3 regions of the Streptosporangium sp. NPDC000396 genome follow, and region 1 is predicted to be linked to each of the others. Evidence: riboswitches for the same ligand, from Rfam matches in the RefSeq annotation. Region 1 holds a riboswitch; each other region holds the start of a gene.
The links. Region 1 has a riboswitch for cobalamin ahead of metE (5-methyltetrahydropteroyltriglutamate--homocysteine S-methyltransferase). Riboswitches for the same ligand answer to the same signal wherever they lie in the genome.

Region 1 (4,431 bases):
GGATCTGCGTGGAGTCGGACACGCCCGAGGTGGCGAACCGGAACGCGGCGACCGCCCAGGCCAGGTAGGCGTCACGATCGGCCGCCTTGAGCGGCAGCAGCTCCCGCAGCGCGGGCTCGTCCACCTGGATGATCCGGATACCCGCCGCCTCCAGGTCACGGATCTCGTCCCGCAACGCCAGCGCCACCTGCCGCGCGGTATCGGCCAGAGGCTGGTCCTCCCGGACGAACGACCAGGCCAGCATGGTGACCGGCCCGGTCAGCATGCCCTTGACGGGACTGCCGGTCCGGGACTGGGCGTAGACGGTCCAGCCCACCGTCATCGGCTCCGGCCTGGCCACGTCCCCGAACAGGATCGGCGGTCGCACGCACCGCGTGCCGTACGACTGGACCCAGCCGTGCTCGGTGGTGGCGTACCCGTCAAGCTGCTCGGCGAAGTACTGGACCATGTCGTTGCGCTCGGGCTCACCGTGGACCAGCACGTCCAGCCCGATGTCCTCCTGCAGGGCGATCACCGAGTCGATCTCGACCCGTATCGCCGCCTCGTACGTCGCCCGGTCGATCCGGCCTTCCCGCAGGTCGGCGCGGGCCCGCCGGACCGCGTCCGTCTGGGGGAACGAGCCGATCGTGGTCGTGGGCAGCGGCGGCAGTCTCAGCGCCGCCCGCTGGATCGCCGCCCGCTCGGCGTGACCGGCCCGCGCCGTACCCTCACCCAGCGCCTCCAGCCGGGCCCGGACCCGCGCGTCCACCGGAGCTCTGGCCGGTACGGCGGGCACGACCGCGTCCGGCCCCTCCCTCATCGCACGGCCGATCGCCACGACCTCCGCCACCTTCTGCCGGGCGAACGCCAGCCCCTCGGGCATCGCCGCCTCCCGCTCCAGATCGAGCGGGACGTGCAGCAGCGAGCAGGAGGTGGAGACGACCACCTCTCCGGCCAGCCCGAGCAGCGCCGCGCAGGTGGACAGCGCGTCGGGCAGCCGGGTGCGCCACACGTTGCGGCCGTTCACCACCCCGGCCACCACGGTCTTGTTCGCCAGCCCGGGAATCGAGGCCGCCGCCGTCAGGTTGCCGGGGCCGGCGACGAAGTCCAGCCCGATGGCCTCGACGCGGGTCGCCGCCAGCACGGGCAGCGCGTCGCCGATCTCGCCGAAGCAGGTGGCGACCAGCAGCCTCGGGCGATGGCTGAGCCCGCCGAGGTGGTCATAGGCGCGGGCGAGCGCCTTCAGCTCTTCGGCCGACCGGTCCGCGGCCAGCGCCGGTTCGTCGAGCTGCACTTCGGTGACTCCGGCGGTGGCCAGCCGCTCCAGCAGCTCGGCGTAGACGTCGAGCAGGTCGTCCAGGAGCCGGAGCGGCGTGAAGGAGGCCTCGGTGGACTTGGACAGCAGCAGGTAGGTGAGCGGGCCGACCAGCACCGGCCTGGTCTCGATGCCCAGGCGCCTGGCTTCGCCGTACTCCGCCAGGGGCTTTTCCCAGGCCAGCCGGAATCGCGTCTGCGGGCCCACCTCCGGCACGAGGTAGTGGTAGTTCGTGTTGAACCATTTGGTCATCTCCAGGGGGGCGATTCCCTGGGCGCCACGAGCCATGGCGAAATAGCGCTCCAGGCCGTCGAGGGCGGTGAAACGGTCGGGGATGGCGCCGACCATCACGCTGGTGTCGAGGACATGGTCGTAGAAGGAGAAGGTGTTGGAGGGGATGCCGGTCAGTCCCGCGTCGCGTAGCTCGGTCCAGGTGCGCTCGCGCAGGGCGCGGGCGGCTTCCTGAAGCCCGGTGGAGTCGATTCCGCCCGCCCAGTAGGACTCGACGGCCTTCTTCAGCTCCCGGTCGGGGCCGATCCTGGGATAGCCGAGAATGGTGGTGCGCTGGTCTCTCATGGGTCCTTTTCCCTCGTGGAACCCGGTCTCGGCGGGCATGGCGAGGTAGACCCTCTGACCCTCCCGCGAGGCCATGGACATTCCGCGCACCGGCCGGCGCGCGGGCGGTGGCAGGTATTCGGACTCGTGGGCGTCGTGTCGGTTTCCTACTGGCCGTCGCTTCCCAGGTGGTCGTTCACCCAGTGCTTGTGTGACGGCGGTCGTTCCCACTCACCGCTGCGGGGCAGTCCCGGAATCGCACCGGGTTCCCTGTTGCCTCGCCGCTCCACCGGGGAGCGGCGAACCAGCCGCACGGGCAGCATAACCCGGCTCCGGCGAAAGTGCGGAAGGCCGTGGCTCCCACTGGCAGCGCTGCGGGTGCTTCCGCCGGCAACGCCGCCGTGATCGGTTCGTGACTTGCTTCCGGGTGGGTCCCGAACGGCCAGGGGTAGATCTTTTACGAATCGCTCATCCCTGAGGGAGGATGATGCTCGTCTCGCTGGGTGCTCCCGTAGCACCGATCGCCGCCCACAACCTGCTCGTGTTCCTGCTCCAGGTGGGCCTGCTGCTCATGCTGGCACTGGTTTTCGGCCGGCTCGCCACCCGGTTCGGCATGCCCGCCGTCGTCGGCGAACTGTTCGTCGGTGTGGTCCTCGGTCCTTCCTTCCTGGCGCACGTCGCGCCGGGCATGCAGGGCTGGTTGTTCCCCGCCGTCCCCGAGCAGTTTCACCTGCTCGACGCGGTCGGCCAGATCGGCGTGCTGCTGCTGGTCGGCCTCACCGGCATCCACATGGACATGGGTCTGGTTCGGCGGCGTGGCGTCACGGCCGCCGGGGTCAGCGTCGGCGGCCTCGTCGTCCCGCTCGGGCTGGGCATCGGCGCCGGTTTCCTGCTGCCCAAGGCATTGATCCCGGACGGCACCGACACCACCGTCTTCGCGCTGTTCCTGGGCGTGGCGATGTGCGTCAGCGCGATCCCGGTCATCGCCAAGACGCTCATGGACATGAAGCTGCTGCACCGCAACATCGGCCAGCTCACGCTGACCGCCGGCATGATCGACGACGCCTTCGGCTGGTTCATGCTGTCGATCGTGAGCGCGATGGCCGTGAACGCGGTGTCCACCGGCACCGTGCTGACCTCGCTGGCCTACCTGGTCGCCATCGTCGTGTTCGCGCTCACGCTCGGCCGCCCGCTGGTCAGGGGAGTGTTACAGCTCACTGGCAAGTCGGACGAGCCGGGGCCGACCGTCGCCACCGCGGCCGTGCTCATCCTGCTCGCCGCGGCCGGGACCCACGCGCTGGGCCTGGAGGCGGTCTTCGGAGCGTTCGTCTGCGGCATCCTCATCGGCAGCGCGGGCAGGGTCGCCCCGTCCAGGCTCGCCCCGCTGCGCACGGTCGTGCTGTCGGGGTTCGCGCCGATCTTCTTCGCCACCGCGGGCCTGCGGATGGACCTGACGGCGCTGGCCAGGCCCGAGGTGTTGCTCGCCGGGCTCGCCGTACTGGCCATCGCGATCATCGGGAAGTTCCTCGGCGCCTACGCCGGGGCGCGGCTGAGCAGGCTCAACAGGTGGGAGGCGCTCGCGCTCGGCGCCGGGCTCAACGCCCGCGGCGTGATCGAGGTCGTGGTCGCCATGGTCGGCCTGCGGCTGGGCATCCTCAGCGTCGAGGCGTACACCATCGTGGTGCTCGTCGCGATCGTGACCTCGCTGATGGCCCCGCCGATCCTGCGGATCGCCATGGCCAGGGTGGAGCAGACCGCCGAGGAGGAGATCCGCGAGTCCGAGCACCAGGCCTGGACCAGGCAACCGGTGGGCGGGACCGAGCCGATCCTGTAGTCCTCCTGTTCCGCCACCGGGCATGGTGAGCGGCCGGTGGAGGACATTTGCCTGAGTGAGTGCTCACTCATGATAATCGGCACCATGACCGAGACCTCTGGCCGACGCCGCGCTCCGGCGATGGACCCTGACCAGCGCCGCGCGATGATCGTGGCGGCGGCTCTGCCTCTGGTCATCGAGTACGGAGCGTCGGTGACCACCGCGAAGATCGCCCGAGCCGCGGGCATCGGCGAAGGCACCATCTTCCGCGTGTTCCCCGACAAGGAGGCCCTGCTCGCCGCCTGCCTGGCCGAAGCCCTGCGGCCCGACGACACGATCGCCTATCTGGCCTCGATCTCGCTGGACCAGCCCCTGTCCGCCCGCCTGGCCGAGGCGGCCGAGGCGATGCGCGGCTACCTGACCCGGATGGGTGCGGTGGCGGGAGCCCTCCACGGCTTGGGGGGAGCGGGGCGGCCCGGCCGCCCACAGCCCGGAAGGCCCGGGGAGGGCGGCCCGCTCCCGGACCGGGAGGCCGGGCTGGCCGCGCCACGGGCCGCCCTGGCCGCCCTGTTCGAGCCCGAGCGCGAGGATCTCAGGCTCGCCCCCGAGCGGCTCGCGGAGGCTTTCCAGTTTCTGGTGATGTCGGCGGGCCGTCCGGGCGCGCCGGCGCCCCTGACCGTGGAGGAGCTGGTGGAGCTCTTCCTGCATGGCGCGCTCGTCACGCAGGACGCACGCTGAATATGAAATATCCCTCTGGTATTAGGGCGCC
Region 2 (4,431 bases), on a different contig from region 1:
TCACGTTGTCGCTCATTCTTCCTCGCTCGCGATCGCGTTGACCGCGGCGGCGGTCATCGCGCTTCCACCCCGGCGGCCGTGCACGACCAGGTACTCCAGGCCCGCCGGGTGCTCGGCCAGGGCCTGCTTGGACTCGGCGGCGCCGATGAAGCCGACCGGGATCCCGAGCACGGCGGCCGGCCGCCCGGCGCCCTCCTCGACCATCTCCAGCAGCCGGAACAGCGCGGTCGGCGCGTTGCCGATCGCGACCACGGATCCCTCCAGCCGGTCGCGCCACAGCTCCAGCGCCGCGGCGCTGCGGGTGGTGCCCAGCCGCTCGGCGAGCTCCGGCACGCCCGGCTCGCCCAGCGTGCAGATCACCTCGTTGCCGGCGGGCAGCCGGCGGCGGGTCACCCCGGAGGCGACCATCATCGCGTCGCACAGCACCGGCGCGCCCGCGCGCAGGGCCGCGCGCGCCGAGGCGACCACGCCGGGTGACCATCCGAGGTCGGTGACCAGGTCGACCATCCCGCAGGAGTGGATCATGCGGACCGCCACCTGGGCGACATCCGCGGGCAGACCTCCCAGGTCGGCCTCGGCGCGGATGGTGGCGAAGGAACGGCGGTAGATCTCCGCGCCGTCGCGGACGTAGTCGATCACGTTCCTCCTCTGACGGCCGTCAACGCGGCCGTGGTCTCTTCGATGCCCGCACAGGTCACGCCGCGGCCGTCCAGGTCCACGCGGTAGCCGTCGCCGGTGGCGACCACGTCGGCGACTCGCCCCCGGGGACGGCCGCAGCGCCGTTCGCAGCCCGCCCAGTGCACGGGGAGCGTACCGGTGCGCGGGGAATCCGCCACACGCGGGGCGACGGCACGGGCCGCGTCGGCCTGCACGTCGGCCAGCGACCTGGCGCAGCCGGGGCGGCCGGTGCAGGCCGTCACGCCGATCCACGGCGAGGCGGGGTCGGTGACCAGGCCCGCGTCCGCCAGCAGGCCGATCGCCCGGGAGACTTCGGCACGGGCCAGACCGGGCAGGACCACGCCCCGCCACGGCGTCAGCCGTACCTCGCCGGAGCCGGAGGAGGCCAGGCGGGCGAGCAGTTCCGCCTGGGCGGAGGTCAGCCGCCCGAGGGGTATCGCGACCCCGAGGGCGACCTCTGGGCCGGTGGTGGTGCGCGATCGTTCGATGACGCCTACCGGGCCGAGCGTGACGGGGCGAAGCCGTACGCGGTCGGAGGACGTGAGCGCGGCGCGGGACGGCACCGGCGCGGGGGCGGCGGGATCGGCGGGCGCGGTCGTGGCGCGGGTCTGACCGACGCCGACGGCCGGGGCGGCGGAGGCGAGCATGGCGCCGGCCCGGGCCGCGACCCGTGCGGGACCGTCGGCCAGCTCGCCGATCCGCCAGGCGCCGGTTCCCTGGGCGGACGACTCCGCGAGGAACGCCTCGGCGGCGGCGAGCAGGGCGGGCACCATCGAGACCGCCGGCACGCGCAGGCCGCTGTCGGTGCCCGCGAGGATGACGGCGGCCTCCTCCGGGCCTGCCGGCAGGAGGCAGGCGTCGGCGCCGAGCCCGGCCACGTCCCCCCGGCCGTCGTCGAGGGCGAACATGAACCGCCCCGAGAGGGCGGCGAGGGCGGGCCGGGCGCACAGGCGCCGGTCCAGTTCGGCGACCAGGGGGGTGACGTCGAGAAGCCCGTCGCCGTCGAGCCCGGTCAGCGGGGAGGCGAGGATGTTGCGGACTTTCTCGTGGGTGGGCGACGGCAGCAGCCCCGCCGCGGCCATCCGGCTCGCGAACGCGTCCACGCCTCCCGGGCCGCCCGCCGGACCGGGGCCGGTGGCGAGGCCGCGGATCTGGACGTTCGCGCGGGAGGTCAGCTCGATGACGCCGCTCCCGCAGACGGTGGCGGCCTCGGCGAGGTCGCGCAGCTGGGAGGCGGTCAACCGGCCGCCGGGAATCCTGATCCGCGCCAGGCCGCCGTCGGCGGCGGCGTGCACCTGAAGTGCCCCCGGACATGCGTCTGAGCGCGATCGTCCGAAAGAGTCGCCTGTGACCACGCTGAGGATGTTAACTCCAGTTTCTTGCAAAGAGCCGGGCTGCCGTAGTCTCATCGTGGCGACGGCACAGGGAGGAAGCCGGTGTGAATCCGGCGCGGTCCCGCCACTGTAACCGGGGAGCGAACCCCACCCAGGCCACTGTCCGGCGACGGACGGGAAGGCCGGGGGGAGCACCGATCCGGGAGCCAGGAGACTCCAGCCGTCGTGGCCGACGACGACCCGGGGCGAGGACCCCGAGGGAGGAAGCTCTGTTGCGCTTTTCGCCGTTCCCCTGCGCCCCCGCGGCACCGCTGGGCCGTACCGCCTCGCTTCCCGTGGAGCGTGGCGCGTGATCCTCCTGCTCTCGACCTCGGACACCGACCTGCTCAGCGCCCGCGCGAGCGGCGCGGACTACCGGCTGGGCAACCCCGCCCGGCTCACCGCCGAAGATCTGCCGTCCCTGACGGAGGGCGCCGACCTGGTCGTGGTCCGGCTGCTCGGCGGGCGCCGCGCCTGGGAGGAGGGCCTGGACGCCCTGCTCGCCGGGCCCCGCCCCGTCGTCGTCCTCGGCGGCGAGCAGGCGCCGGACGCCGAGCTGATGGAACTGTCCACCGTGCCCGGCGGCGTCTGCGCCGAAGCGCACGCCTACCTCGCGCACGGCGGACCGGCCAACCTCGCCGAGCTCCACCGCTTCCTGTCCGACACCCTGCTGCTGACCGGACACGGGTTCGCCGCGCCCGCCCCCACCCCCGCCTGGGGCGTGCTGGAACGCCAGGCCCGCCGCGAGGACGGCCCGGTCGTCGGGGTGCTCTACTACCGGGCACACCATGTCGCGGGGAACACCGCCTTCGTCGAGACCCTCTGCTCGGCCGTCGAGGACGCGGGCGGCCGGGCTCTGCCCGTCTACTGCGCCTCCCTGCGCAGCGCGGAGCCCGGCCTGCTGGAGACCCTGCGCGCTGTGGACGCCCTGGTGGTGACCGTGCTCGCGGCCGGTGGCACCCGGCCGGCCACCGCGTCGGCGGGCGAGGACGACGAGGCCTGGGACGTCGGCGCGCTCGCCGAGCTGGACGTGCCGATCCTGCAGGGTCTGTGCCTGACGAGCAGCCGGGCGTCCTGGGAGGACAACGACGACGGCCTGTCCCCGCTCGACGCGGCCACCCAGGTCGCGATCCCCGAGTTCGACGGGCGGATCATCACGGTCCCGTTCTCCTTCAAGGAGATCGACGAGGACGGGCTGACCGTCTACGCGGCCGACCCGGAGCGCGCTGCGCGCGTGGCCGGCATCGCGGTACGGCACGCCGTGCTCCGGCACGTCCCGGCCGGCGAGCGGCGGATCGTGCTGATGCTCTCGGCCTATCCCACCAAGCATTCCCGGATCGGCAACGCCGTCGGCCTGGACACCCCCGCGAGCCTCGTCAGGCTGCTGGCCGCCCTGCGCGAGCACGGTTACGACATCGGCGCAGAGGGCGAGCTGCCGGGCGTGGCCGAGCAGGACGGCGACGCGCTGATCCACGCGCTCATCGCGGCGGGCGGGCAGGACCAGGAGTGGCTCACCGAGGAGCAACTGGCCGCCAACCCGGTCCGCGTCGCGGCGAGCCGGTACGCCGAGTGGTACGGCACGCTGCCGGCGGACCTGCGAGCCGGAATGGAGGAGCACTGGGGCCCCGCGCCGGGCGAGCTGTTCGTGGACAGGTCGCAGGACCCGGACGGCGAGATCGTGCTGGCCGCGCTGCGCGCCGGAAACGTCGTGGTCATGGTGCAGCCGCCGCGCGGGTTCGGCGAGAACCCCATCGCCATCTACCACGACCCCGATCTGCCGCCCAGCCATCACTACCTGGCGGCCTACCGCTGGCTGGCCGACGACTTCGGCGCGCACGCCGTGGTGCACGTGGGCAAGCACGGCAACCTGGAGTGGCTGCCCGGCAAGTCCGCGGGGCTGTCCGCCTCCTGCGGCCCCGACGCCGCGCTCGGCGACCTGCCGCTGATCTATCCCTTCCTCGTCAACGACCCCGGCGAGGGCACCCAGGCCAAGCGCCGCGCCCACGCCACCCTGGTCGACCACCTCGTTCCTCCGATGGCCCGCGCCGACACCTACGGGGACATGGCCAGGCTGGAGCAGCTCCTCGACGAGCACGCCTCCATCGCCGCGATGGACCCGGCGAAGCTTCCCGCGATCCGCGCCCAGATCTGGACCCTGATCCAGGCCGCCAGGCTCGACCACGACCTCGGCATCGAGGACCGCCCGCACGACGCGGAGTTCGACGACTTCCTGCTGCACGTCGACGGCTGGCTGTGCGAGGTCAAAGACGTCCAGATCCGTGACGGGCTCCACGTGCTGGGCGTGGCGCCCGAAGGCGGGACGCGCGTCGACCTGGTGCTCGCGATGCTCCGCGCCCGTCAGATATGGGCCGGCAGCCAG
Region 3 (4,431 bases), on a different contig from region 1:
TCCTGCGACTCCAGCCGGGTCAGCCCGCCGAGCGAGTCGATCCACCGGAAGCAGAACTCGGCCTTGTCCCGGATCGAGGGGATGTGCTCGACCGCGGCGAAGGCCTTGACCCGCTCGTCGTGGTCGGGCAGGTAGGTGTCCAGCAGCGTCAGGTAGAACTGGACGTGCACGGCCTCCTCGAAAAGCTGCCTGCTCAGATACAGGCGCGCCTCCGGGGCGTTGATGTGCTGGTAGAGGTTGAGAACCAGGTTGTTGGCCACGATCGAGTCACCGGTCGCGAAGAACGCGACGAGGCGGTTGATCAGGTGGCGCTCCTCCGGCGTCATCTTGGCCAGGTCCGCCAGGTCGGAGTTGAGGTCCACCTCCTCGACGGTCCAGGTGTTGCGGATCGCGGCCCGGTAGCGTTCGTAGAACTCCGGGTAGCGCATGGGCCGCAGCGTGAGGTCCATTCCAGGGTCGAGCAGCATCGGGGAAAGCCTTTCGGGAGACGCCTACTGGCAGGCGTCGCAGTATTCGGGGTTCTCCAGGGAGCACGCGACGGCGTCCGGCTCCGGCACCGCCTGCGAGACGGTCGTCTGGGCGATCCGGGTGGCCGGCCGGGACCGCAGGTAGTAGGTGGTCTTCAGGCCGGACTTCCAGGCGTAGGCGTACATCGAGGAGAGCTTGCCGATGGTCGGCGTGGCCATGAAGAGGTTCAGCGACTGGGACTGGTCGATGTACGGCGTGCGCGCCGCGGCCAGGTCGATCAGCGCCTTCTGCGGCAGCTCCCAGGCGGTCCGGTAGAGCGCCTTCAGGTCCTCCGGCATGCCGGGAACGTCCTGAACGGAGCCGTCGGCCCGCTTGATCGCGTCCCGGATCTGCGGGGTCCACAGGCCCCGGGCCGAAAGGTCACGGACCAGGTAGCGGTTCACCTGGAGGAACTCCCCCGACAGGGTCTCGCGCTTGAAGACGTTGGAGACCTGGGGCTCGATGCACTCGTAACAGCCCGCGATGGAGGCGATGGTGGCCGTGGGCGCGATCGCGATCATCAGCGAGTTGCGCAGGCCGGTCCGCGCGATCCGCTCCCTGAGCGCCGCCCACTCCGGCGACCGCCCGGCCCCGTAGTGGTCCGGGTGCAGCACGCCGCCGGCGGCCCGGGTCTCGTCGTAGGAGGGGTGACGGCCCCGCTCCACGGCCAGGTCCGAAGAGGTGCCGTAGGCGGCCAGCGCGATCTCCTCGGAGATCCGGGTGGACAGCTCCAGCGCCTCGGGCGAGTCGAAGGGCAGCCGCAGCGTGAAGAACACGTCCGCCAGGCCCATCACGCCCAGCCCGATCGGCCGCCACCTGCGGTTGGCGGTCTCGGCCTCGGGGGTCGGGTAGAAGCCCAGGTCGATGGTCCGGTCCAGGAACCGCACGGCGGTGCGGACGGTCCGGCGCAGCCGTACCCAGTCGACCTCCTGACCGGTCAGGTGGGCGGCGAGGTTGATCGAGCCGAGGTTGCAGACGGCGGTCTCGGCGTCGTTGGTGACCTCGAGGATCTCGGTGCAGAGATTGGACAGGTGAATGACGTTCTCGGGGCGGGCCGTCTGGTTGGAGGTCCGGTTGGCCGCGTCCTTGAAGGTCATCCAGCCGTTGCCGGTCTGGGCGAGGGTGCGCATCATCCGGCCGTACAGGACCCGGGCCGGGACCTGCTTGACGAACCGGCCCTCGGCCTCGGCGGCCCGGTAGGCCTCGTCGAAGGCGGCGCCGTACAGGTCGGTGAGGTGCGGGACCTCCTTGGGGTCGAGCAGCGACCACACGGCGTCGGCCTCGACCCGGCGCATGAACTCGTCGGGGATCCAGTTGGCCAGGTTCAGGTTGTGCGTACGGCGGGCCTCCTCCCCGGTGTTGTCCCGCAGCTCCAGGAACTCCTCGATGTCGGCGTGCCAGGTCTCCAGATAGACGCAGGCCGCGCCCTTACGGCGGCCGCCCTGGTTGACCGCGGCGACGCTGGAGTCCAGCGTGCGCAGCCAGGGCACGATGCCGTTGGAGTGGCCGTTGGTGCCCCGGATCAACGAACCACGCGAGCGGACCCGGGTCCAGGCGATGCCGATCCCCCCGGCGTACTTGGACAGCCGCGCGACCTGCCCGTAGCGCTCGTAGATGGCCTCCAGCTCGTCCCGGGGAGAGTCGAGCAGGAAGCAGGAGGACAGCTGGGGCCTGCGCGAGCCGGAGTTGAACAGGGTGGGCGAGCTGGGCAGGTAGGACAGGGTGGCCATGAGCTCGTAGAGCTCCGCGGCCTCCTCGACCGTCTCCGACAGGCCGCAGGCCACCCGGAGGAAGAAGTGCTGCGGGCGCTCCAGGACCTTGCGGGTCTCGGGGTGCCGCAGCAGGTAGCGGTCGTAGACCGTGCGCAGCCCGAAATACTCGAACCTGCCGTCGGCGTCCTGGGCCACCAGCGCGTCCAGTGCCTCGGCGTGGGCGGCCACGAAGGCGGCCAGCCCCTCCTGGACCAGCCCGGCCGCGTGGGTCGCGGCGATGGACTCGGAGAAGGTCCGGACTCCGTGTCCGGCGGCCTCGTCGGCGATCAGCTCGGCCAGCAGCCCGGCAGCGATCTTGGAGTTCTCCGGGTCGGTGATGACCCGGGCGGCGGCCTCCTCGATGGCCAACCGGCGGTCGGCCAGGTCGCTCCCGGCCTCCTTGGCGTCCCCGACCAAGGTCAGTGTCACGTACTACCCCTCGCGTGCTCGAATTCCCCATACGGCTTCCCGCCAGAAGGGCGCACGCGTCTGAAGCGATTCCGGGCACGCCGGACCGCCTCGTCCCGCGAACCCTCCCTCGAGGCCCTGGACAGTGTTCGTGGTCGAGCCCGCCTCGCCTCGCACGCTTCGGGCCGCTCCACGCGTCCCTCGGTGCCCGGCTCGGCTCCCTCTCCCACATGTCACCGGCAGGTCTTCGGGCTCGCGGGCGCCTCGCACACGCCTACTGGCCGTCGCTTCCCGGGCAAGGTGCACCCAGTGCTCTCATGACGGCGGTCGTTCCCGCTCACCGCTGCGGGGCAGCCCCGGATTCCCACCGGGTTCCCTCTTGCCTCGCCCCCTGCGGGGCGAACCAGCGACGAGCAGGATCCTACATCTAGTGCCGCCCGACGCAACTACCCCAACAGCTTGTGGCGATAGCTTGTGGCGGTAGCACTCAGTAGTCCGAGTTCACCGAGAACTCCCCGGGTGCGGCCGGTCTCGGTGGTGAGCCACTGGCGGAAATCGTCCCCGCTCAGGTAGACCCGGTTCCAGCCGTTGGCCGCGCACAGGGCCCGCCAGCGCGGCGAACCGTCGATGCGGTCGCACAGGGCGACGGCCGCGTCCCGGTCCTCCCGGCTCATGCCGCGCGGGCCGAGCACCCCGCACCAGTCGGTGTACTCCAGCCGGACGTCCAGCTCCATCAGCGTCGGCGCGTCGATCCCCTCGATCCGCTCGGCGGAGGAGACCACCAGCGGCCGCAGGCGGCCGGCGGCGATCTCGGGCATGAAGGAGCGGGCGGACCCCAGGAGCGCGGCCACGCGACCGTCGTGGACCGCCTCGAAGGCCTCCGGCCAGCCGGAGTACGCGGCGTAGTCCAGCAGCCGGGCGTCCACCCCCAGGCATTTGCCGATCATGCCGTAGAGCACGTGGTCGGAACCACCCTCCAGGCGGCCTCCCACCACCAGCCCGGCCGGGTTCCGGCGAAGCACCGCGGCGAAGTCCTCGAAGGAGCGCAGCCGGGACTTGACCGGGACGGCCAGGACCGCCCAGTCGCCGACCAGCCGGGCCAGGGGTGTGGTGGACTTCACCACCGAGGCGGCGTTGGCGATCTCCGCCCCCGCCACCATCGGCATTCCGGTGAGGAGCAGCCTGCCTTCGCGTACGAACGGGCCGCGGGCCGTGACGAACGCCCCCAGGGCGGCCGAGCCCAGGCCTCCCGGATAGTTGCTCACCTCGACCATCCGGGCCAGCCCCTCCGCGACCAGGACCGCGGCCAGCGCGCGGGCGGCCTGGTCCCAGCCCTGCCCGCGGGCCGCGGGCGCGACGATGGTCAACCGGTTCATGACCGGCGCGCCGGTGCCGCCCACCCTGCCACAGCCGCCGGCGACCGCGAGCCCCGCGGCGAGCGAGAGGAATCGCCTGCGGTGCATAAGCGCCCTCCCCCCAAGAACCCCCAATACCCTAGGTTACAGACATGTCACTTTCTGACACATGTCGGGGGGTCTTATCACCATCAGGCGGCTTACAGGGGCCTCAGAGATGCCTGGGGAATTCGGTCACTCCACGGTGACGCTCTTCGCCAGGTTGCGAGGCTTGTCCACATCGCGCTCCAGCGCCACGGCCGCGTGGTAGGCGAAGATCTGCAGCGGGATCGACATCAGGATCGGGTCCAGCTCGACCTCGTTCTTGGGCAGCACGACACAGTCGTCGGCCAGCTTGGGGTCGGCCGTAC

Region 2: it holds a riboswitch for cobalamin, as region 1 does, so the genes downstream of both, cobN (cobaltochelatase subunit CobN) here and metE (5-methyltetrahydropteroyltriglutamate--homocysteine S-methyltransferase) in region 1, are expected to answer to the same signal.
Region 3: it holds a riboswitch for cobalamin, as region 1 does, so the genes downstream of both, ACFY2X_RS14815 (ribonucleoside-diphosphate reductase subunit alpha) here and metE (5-methyltetrahydropteroyltriglutamate--homocysteine S-methyltransferase) in region 1, are expected to answer to the same signal.

Annotation. Positions count from the first base shown of each region.
Region 1 is NZ_JBIAZA010000011.1:210,340-214,770, reverse strand. Features, by position in the region: gene metE (5-methyltetrahydropteroyltriglutamate--homocysteine S-methyltransferase) at 1-1,870, opposite strand, end outside; cobalamin riboswitch at 1,962-2,173, opposite strand; gene ACFY2X_RS19790 (cation:proton antiporter) at 2,337-3,683, shown strand; gene ACFY2X_RS19785 (TetR/AcrR family transcriptional regulator) at 3,768-4,400, shown strand; gene ACFY2X_RS19780 (DUF6597 domain-containing transcriptional factor) at 4,422-4,431, opposite strand, start outside.
Region 2 is NZ_JBIAZA010000003.1:390,571-395,001, forward strand. Features, by position in the region: gene ACFY2X_RS06745 (precorrin-2 C(20)-methyltransferase) at 1-16, opposite strand, end outside; gene ACFY2X_RS06750 (precorrin-8X methylmutase) at 13-639, opposite strand; gene cobG (precorrin-3B synthase) at 636-2,087, opposite strand; cobalamin riboswitch at 2,052-2,248, shown strand; gene cobN (cobaltochelatase subunit CobN) at 2,362-4,431, shown strand, end outside.
Region 3 is NZ_JBIAZA010000008.1:81,197-85,627, forward strand. Features, by position in the region: gene ACFY2X_RS14810 (ribonucleotide-diphosphate reductase subunit beta) at 1-467, opposite strand, end outside; gene ACFY2X_RS14815 (ribonucleoside-diphosphate reductase subunit alpha) at 492-2,687, opposite strand; cobalamin riboswitch at 2,887-3,089, opposite strand; gene ACFY2X_RS14820 (Bug family tripartite tricarboxylate transporter substrate binding protein) at 3,113-4,129, opposite strand; gene glmS (glutamine--fructose-6-phosphate transaminase (isomerizing)) at 4,256-4,431, opposite strand, start outside.